One region of the Streptomyces sp. NBC_00344 genome, then DNA from elsewhere that is predicted to be linked to it. Evidence: predicted binding sites of a transcription regulator. Region 1 holds the regulator's gene; the other holds the start of a gene.
What was found. Region 1 encodes HspR, which represses chaperone genes until heat shock. Its sites were predicted from a motif close to TTGAGNNNNNNNNNCTCAA; they were not measured.

Region 1 (3,658 bases):
CCCTTCGACCCGACGATCCATGAAGCGCTGATGCACTCGTATGCGCCGGACATCACCGAAGACACGTGCGTGGCGATTCTGCAGCCCGGGTACCGGTTCGGCGAGCGCACCATCCGCCCCGCGCGGGTGGCGGTGGCCGAACCCCAGCCCGGTGCCCAGGCCGCCAAGGCGGACGAGGCCTCGGACGAGGACGACGGTGGCCCGGACGAGGGTCAGCAGTAGCCGGAAGGAGGGACGTCGGGGATGAGCACCAAGGACTTCGTCGAGAAGGACTACTACAAGGTTCTCGGCGTCCCGAAGGACGCCACAGAAGCCGAGATCAAGAAGGCGTACCGGAAACTCGCCCGCGAGTTCCATCCGGACGCCAACAAGAGCGACGCCAAGGCCGAGGGGCGCTTCAAGGAGGTCTCCGAGGCGAATGACGTCCTCGGGGACCCGAAGAAGCGCAAGGAGTACGACGAAGCGCGTGCTCTCTTCGGCAACGGCGGCTTCCGGCCGGGCCCGGGTGCCGGCGGCGGCTCCTTCAACTTCGACCTGGGCGACCTCTTCGGGGGCGCCCAGGGCGGACAGCAGGGTGGCGCCGGCGGCTTCGGCGGCGGACTCGGGGACGTGTTCGGCGGTCTGTTCAACCGGGGCGGCCCCGGTACCACCCGCACCCAGCCACGCCGTGGCCAGGACATCGAGTCCGAGGTGACGCTCAGCTTCACCGAGGCGGTCGACGGGGCCACGGTCCCGCTGCGGATGTCCAGCCAGGCACCCTGCAAGGCGTGTTCGGGAACCGGCGACAAGAACGGCACCCCCAGGGTGTGCCCGACCTGTGTCGGGACCGGCCAGGTCTCGCGCGGCAGCGGTGGCGGCTTCTCGCTCACCGACCCCTGTGTGGACTGCAAGGGCCGTGGGCTCATCGCCCAGGACCCCTGTGACGTCTGCAAGGGATCGGGGCGTGCCAAGTCGTCCCGGACCATGCAGGTCCGGATCCCGGCCGGGGTGGCCGACAACCAGCGGATCCGCCTCCGCGGCAAGGGCACCCCCGGCGAACAGGGCGGCCCTGCGGGAGACCTGTACGTCGTCGTCCACGTGGACGCCCACCCGGTTTTCGGCCGCAAGGGCGACAACCTCACCATCGCGGTGCCCGTCACCTTCGCGGAGGCGGCACTCGGCGGCGAGGTGAAGGTCCCGACGCTCGGGGGACCCCCGGTCACCTTGAAACTGCCCGCGGGCACGCCCAACGGCCGTACGATGCGCGCGCGCGGCAAGGGCGCCGTACGCAAGGACGGCAGCCGCGGGGACCTGCTCGTCACCGTCGAGGTGACGGTGCCGCAGGACCTCAGCGACACGGCACGTGAGTCGCTGGAGACCTATCGTGAGGCGACCGCGGGTGAGGACCCGCGGGCGGAGCTGTTCAAGGCCGCGAAGGGAGCATGAGATGAACGGCCGGCGACACCGCGACAATCCCATGGGCTACGAACTCACCGACGAGACACCCGTGTACGTCATCTCGGTGGCCGCTCAGCTCTCGGGTCTGCACCCGCAGACCCTGCGGCAGTACGACCGGCTTGGCCTGGTCTGCCCGGGCCGCACCGCCGGCCGTGGCCGGCGGTATTCGGCCCAGGACATCCAACTGCTCCGTACGGTGCAGCAGTTGTCCCAGGACGAGGGCATCAACCTCGCCGGCATCAAGCGCATCATCGAGCTGGAACACCAGGTCGCCGCGCTCCAGGCCCGGGTCGCCGAGCTCTCGGCGGCGGTGGACGGAGCCGCGGTGGCGATGCAGCAGCGCGAGGCTCAGGTCCATGCCTCGTACCGCCGCGACCTGGTCCCGTACGAGGATGTCCGGCAGACCAGCGCGCTCGTCGTGTGGCGGCCCAAGCGGTCGTCCGACTGAGCGGCAGCGAGCGGGCTGAGTGAGGGCCGCCACCCGGCCGGGTGGCGGCCCTCAGCCATGCCGCGACGGACCGCGGCCGTCCGGCACATCAGTCCTTGCGCTCCGGGGAGATGTGCGCTCCCGGAGTCACCGCCGGGGAACCGGTGTCGGCATCGTCCCGGGCGAGTGTGAGCGGCTCCGTCCGGTGGGCTTCCGGGCTCTTGAGCATCCCGGACTGCGCGATCCGTACGCCCAACTGCACCCGGTTCGTGGTGCCGAGCACCGCTGAGAGATGTGCGATGTGCGTACGGCAGGTGCGCACGCTGATCCCGAGCCGTCTGGCCACGGCTTCGTCGGCGTGCCCCTCACCGAGCAGCCGGGCAATGGCGTACTGCCGCTCGGACACCCCTGCGGCCGGCACGGGGGGAGCCGACTCCTTCATGGGCCGGCCCTGCCGCCAGAACCGGTCGAAGACCGTCACGAGGTATCCGACCAGCGCGGGGTGCCGTAACTCCAGGGCGATGGTGCGGTCGGGACTCGCCGGGATGAACGCCACGGTGTGATCGAAGATGACCAGGCGCTCGGGGATGTCGTCCAGGGTCCGGATCTCGATGGAGTCGCCCATCTGGCGGAGATAGTTGAGAAGTCCGGGGCTGTGGAGCGACGCCCGCTGATAGAGGGTGCGGGTGTGGGCTCCCCGCTCGGACAGCAACTGGCCCCGCCTGAGAGCGTCCTGCAGTTCGCTCTCGCGGCGCGGCCCGGGTTGTATGCACCGCACCTCCGTGCGGCAGTCGTTGTTGGCACGGTTGATCGCGGTGTTGATGCGCGGGAAACCCTCGAGCACCACGACGCCGGGTGTGCTGCCGCTAATGGCCGGTGTCCCTGGTGCCGTGAATCGCTCCAGGGTCTCCGCGATCCGCACTTCCCGTGAACGGCGTGTGTGGATCTCGGCCTCGATGTCCCTGAGTATCGCGTGCAGAGCGAGTGTGGGCGGTGTGGGGAGCAGCTGGTCCAGGCTGTCGGGGTCCGGGTGAAGAAGTCCCAGGTCGATGAGGCAGGGCGCCGCACCGGCTGCCCGGCGGCTGACACCTCCCTGCTTCAGCGCCTCCGCGTATATCCGGCTGCCGGTCTTGCACAGCTCTTCCACATCGTGGGTGTGCTGCGTCTCTGCCATCTGTGCCTCCTCCCCGGATACTGGCTCGCCCGTCGCGGGCGTGCCCCCTCATCAAGTTGCAGGGCCGCAACCTGAGGGTGTTCGTACGGCCCGGGACGGACCACAATCAATGTCCGTGAAACGGTGGCATGGCGGTGCGGAAGCACCACGAGGATCTCTTCGGGCGGGGAAACGGCTCAGTTGCGCTGTTCCAGGATGCCGGACTGCGAGATCAGATAGCCGAGCTGCGCCCGGCTGTTGCTGCCGAGCGCAGCGGACAGTTTGGCGACATGGGCGCGGCAGGTCCGCACGTTCATTCCCAGACGCCGGGCGATCGCCTCGTCGACATGGCCCTCGATCAGCAGCTGGGCGATGGAGCGCTGAACGCCGGACACCCCGTCCGGTGTGGGGTTGTACGGGATCTCGTCGAGCAGCGGAGTGGCGCGGCGCCAGAGCTGCTCGAAGACCTTGATGAGGTACTCGACCAGTCCGGGGTGGCGGAGTTCCAGAGCCACTCTGCGGTCGTCCCGCGCAGGGATGAAGGCGACCGTGCGGTCGAAGATGATCAGACGCTCGATCAGCTCTTCGAGGGTACGGATCTCGGCCTTTCCCCCTGAGATCCGGTCCGCGTATGCGAGAGT
Region 2 (3,658 bases), 1.1 Mb from region 1:
ATCCGCGACGGGCAGCTCCAGCTCGGCGCCGTGCGAGCGCAGGAAGGACAGCGCGATCTGCGCCGACTCCTTCATCACATCCCCGAGCTGGCCGGTGAGGCTGAGACCCGCACCACCCGTCTCGGGGTCGGCCAGCGACGCCTCGACGAAGAGGACGTCGCCGCCCGCTCCGGTGACCGCGAGCCCGGTGGCCACCCCGGGCACCGCGGTACGGCGCTCCGCGGGGAGCTGGGCGGACTCGGGGACGTGATGCGGCCGTCCGATCAGCCGGCGCAGATGCTCGTCGGTGACGGTGAAGGGCAGCTCCTGCTCACCCAGTTCGTGCTGGGCCGCCACCTTCCGCAGCAGCCTGGCCACGGCCCGCTCCAGATTCCGGACACCCGCCTCACGGGTGTACTCCCCCGCCAGCTTGCGCAGTGCGGAGTCGTCGAGAGTGACCTCGCCGCTCTCCAGCCCGGCGCGCTCGAGCTGCCTCGGCAGCAGGTGGTCCCGGCCGATGACGACCTTCTCGTCCTCGGTGTAGCCGTCGAGGGTGACCAGCTCCATGCGGTCCAGCAGCGCCTCGGGAATGGCCTCCAGGACGTTCGCCGTGGCGAGGAACACCACGTCGGAGAGGTCCAGCTCGACCTCCAGGTAGTGGTCGCGGAAGGTGTGGTTCTGTGCCGGGTCGAGGACCTCGAGCAGGGCGGCCGCCGGGTCGCCCCGGAAGTCGGAACCGACCTTGTCGATCTCGTCGAGCAGCACAACCGGGTTCAGCGACCCGGCCTCCTTGATCGCGCGGACGATACGCCCGGGGAGCGCGCCGACGTACGTACGCCGGTGTCCGCGGATCTCCGCCTCGTCCCGCACACCGCCGAGCGCCACCCGGACGAACGTGCGTCCCATGGCGTGCGCGACGGATTCACCGAGCGACGTCTTGCCGACGCCCGGCGGGCCCACCAGGGCCAGCACCGCGCCGCCCCGGCGGCCTCCGACGACGCCGAGGCCGCGGTCCGCGCGGCGCTTGCGCACCGCCAGATACTCGGTGATCCGCTCCTTGACGTCGTCCAGACCCGCGTGTTCGGCGTCGAGGATCTCCCGGGCGCCCCGGATGTCGTACGCGTCCTCGGTCCGCTCGTTCCAGGGCAGTTCGAGGACGGTGTCCAGCCAGGTCCTGATCCAGGAGCCCTCGGGGCTCTGGTCGGAGGCCCGTTCCAGCTTCTCGACCTCCTTGAGCGCGGCCTCCCGCACCTTCTCGGGAAGGTCGGCGGCCTCCACCCGGCTCCGGTAGTCGTCGGACTCGTCCTCGGGATCGCCGTTGAGGTCGGAGAGCTCCTTGCGCACGGCGTCCAGCTGCCGGCGCAGCAGGAACTCGCGCTGCTGCTTGTCGACGCCGTCCTGTACGTCCTTGGCGATGGACTCTGCGACGTCCTGTTCGGCGAGGTGCTCGCTGAGCCACTGAACGGCCAGCTTGAGGCGGGCCACCGGGTCGCCCGTCTCCAGCAGTTCGACCTTCTGGTCGAGGCTCAGGAAGGGTGAGTAGCCGGAGTTGTCGGCCAGTGCGGACACGTCCTCGATCTGCTGGACGCGGTCCACGACCTGCCAGGCTCCGCGCTTCTTCAGCCAGTTGGTGGCGAGTGCCTTGTATTCCCTGGCGAGTTCGGTGACCGCACCGGGCAGGGGGTCGGGCGCGGACTCGTCGATCCGGATGCCCTCGACCCACAGCGCGGCGCCGGGGCCGCTGGTGCCGGCACCGATCCGCACCCGGCCGCGGCCGCGGATGAGGGCGCCGGGGTCGCCGTCCGAGAGACGGCCGACCTGCTCGACGGTGCCGAGGACGCCGGTGCCCGCATAGGTGCCGTCGATACGCGGAACGAGAAGGACCAGTGGCTTGTTGCCACTGGAGCGGTCCGAGGAAGCCTGGGCGGCCTCCACCGCGGCGCGTACCTCGGTGTCGGAAAGGTCCAGCGGCACCACCATTCCGGGCAGCACGACCTCGTCGTCGAGCGGCAGCACGGGCAGGGTGAGCGGTGCGGACGTGGAAGCCATGATCTCCCCTTAGGCAGTGAAGTTGAGCTATGCAGACTCAATGCGCCAGGAGTCCCCGATGTTCCCCGGAGCGTGTTCGCTCTCAGCGATCGATCATCCGCCGTCCCCAGGTGCCCGCCGCCGACCCCGCGGCGCCGCGATAGCCTCCGCCCGTCGATGACGTACGGCGGACGACGCCGGGACCCGGGGGCGATCACCATCGAGACAGCGCACACACTGGACCGGCGCGAGGGCCCTTACGGCGAGGTCGTGCTGCGCGGCCGCGGTGAGGACTTCGAGATCATCGCCAACGGGTGCTTCCTGATGGACACCTCCGACGGCCGTTCGGAACGCCTGCTGGTCGACGCGGCACTCGACGCCCTCCCCGGCGGTCTGACGGGGCCTTCCCTGCTCATCGGCGGTCTGGGGGTCGGCTTCTCACTGGCACACGCGGCAGCCGGGCCCCGCTGGGGGGCCATCACGGTCGTCGAGCGCGAGCAGGCCATCATCGACTGGCATCTCGAAGGGCCGCTCTCCCGGATTTCGGGCCCCGCACTCGCCGATCCCCGCACTGTGATCCTGCGCACCGATCTGATTGCTCACATCCGTGACCCGGCGGCGTCGTACGACGCCCTGTGCCTGGATATCGACAACGGACCGGACTGGACGGTGACGGAGGACAACGGCGGTCTCTACACCCCGGACGGACTCTCGGCCTGCATGGACCGCATCAAACCGGGCGGAATCCTGGCGGTATGGTCCGCCAGGCCCTCCCCCGCCTTCGAGGATGCGTTGCGGAATGCCGGATTCAGCGGGGTAAGAACCGAAGAGATCCAAGTTGCCCGGGGCGTGCCTGACGTGGTCCATCTCGCCGTTCGCCCTGCGTAGCCGGGACGCCTTAATTGCATCTAGTCTGCTCACCGACGGATGAGATCTATAAGCCGTTTCTAAGAATCAAATCCGAGTACGCGCAAATTCCAAGAACACGCGAACGCAGACAAGAACGCACTTCCAGGGGCGGGCGATGGAGCAGACACACACCACCCACAACGGCGTCGCGGCCACTCCCGGCGCTCAGCGCCGGGTGCTGGTCGTAGAGGACGATCCGACAATCGTCGACGCCATTGCCGCCCGGCTGCGAGCCGAGGGTTTTCAGGTGCAGACGGCCACCGACGGCCCGGCCGCGGTGGACGCGGCCCAGGCGTGGCAGCCCGATCTGATGGTTCTCGACATCATGCTGCCGGGCTTCGACGGTCTCGAGGTGTGCCGGCGCGTCCAGGCACAGCGGCCGGTCCCCGTCCTGATGCTGACGGCCCGGGACGACGAGACCGACATGCTGGTGGGTCTCGGCGTCGGCGCCGACGACTACATGACCAAACCGTTCTCGATGCGGGAGCTGGCCGCGCGCGTGCATGTCCTGCTGCGCCGGGTCGAGCGGGCCACCATCGCGGCGTCGACGCCGCGCAGCGGCATCCTGCGCCTCGGCGAGCTCGAGATCGACCACGCACAGCGCCGGGTGCGGGTGCGCAACGACGACGTGCACCTGACGCCGACCGAGTTCGATCTGCTGGTCTGCCTGGCCAACACCCCGCGCGCCGTCCTCTCCCGTGAGCAGCTGCTCGCCGAGGTGTGGGACTGGGCCGACGCCTCG

Region 2: a site for HspR is predicted at 2,051-2,069, ahead of lon (endopeptidase La). Genes of this name have one in related genera too.

Annotation. Positions count from the first base shown of each region.
Region 1 covers NZ_CP107996.1:3,202,481-3,206,138, reverse strand. The annotation lists gene grpE (nucleotide exchange factor GrpE) at 1-222, shown strand, start outside; gene dnaJ (molecular chaperone DnaJ) at 244-1,425, shown strand; gene OHS16_RS14440 (heat shock protein transcriptional repressor HspR) at 1,427-1,885, shown strand; gene OHS16_RS14435 (helix-turn-helix transcriptional regulator) at 1,974-3,038, opposite strand; gene OHS16_RS14430 (helix-turn-helix transcriptional regulator) at 3,215-3,658, opposite strand, start outside.
Region 2 covers NZ_CP107996.1:2,137,119-2,140,776, forward strand. The annotation lists gene lon (endopeptidase La) at 1-2,028, opposite strand, end outside; gene OHS16_RS09480 (spermidine synthase) at 2,185-2,895, shown strand; gene OHS16_RS09485 (response regulator transcription factor) at 3,032-3,658, shown strand, end outside.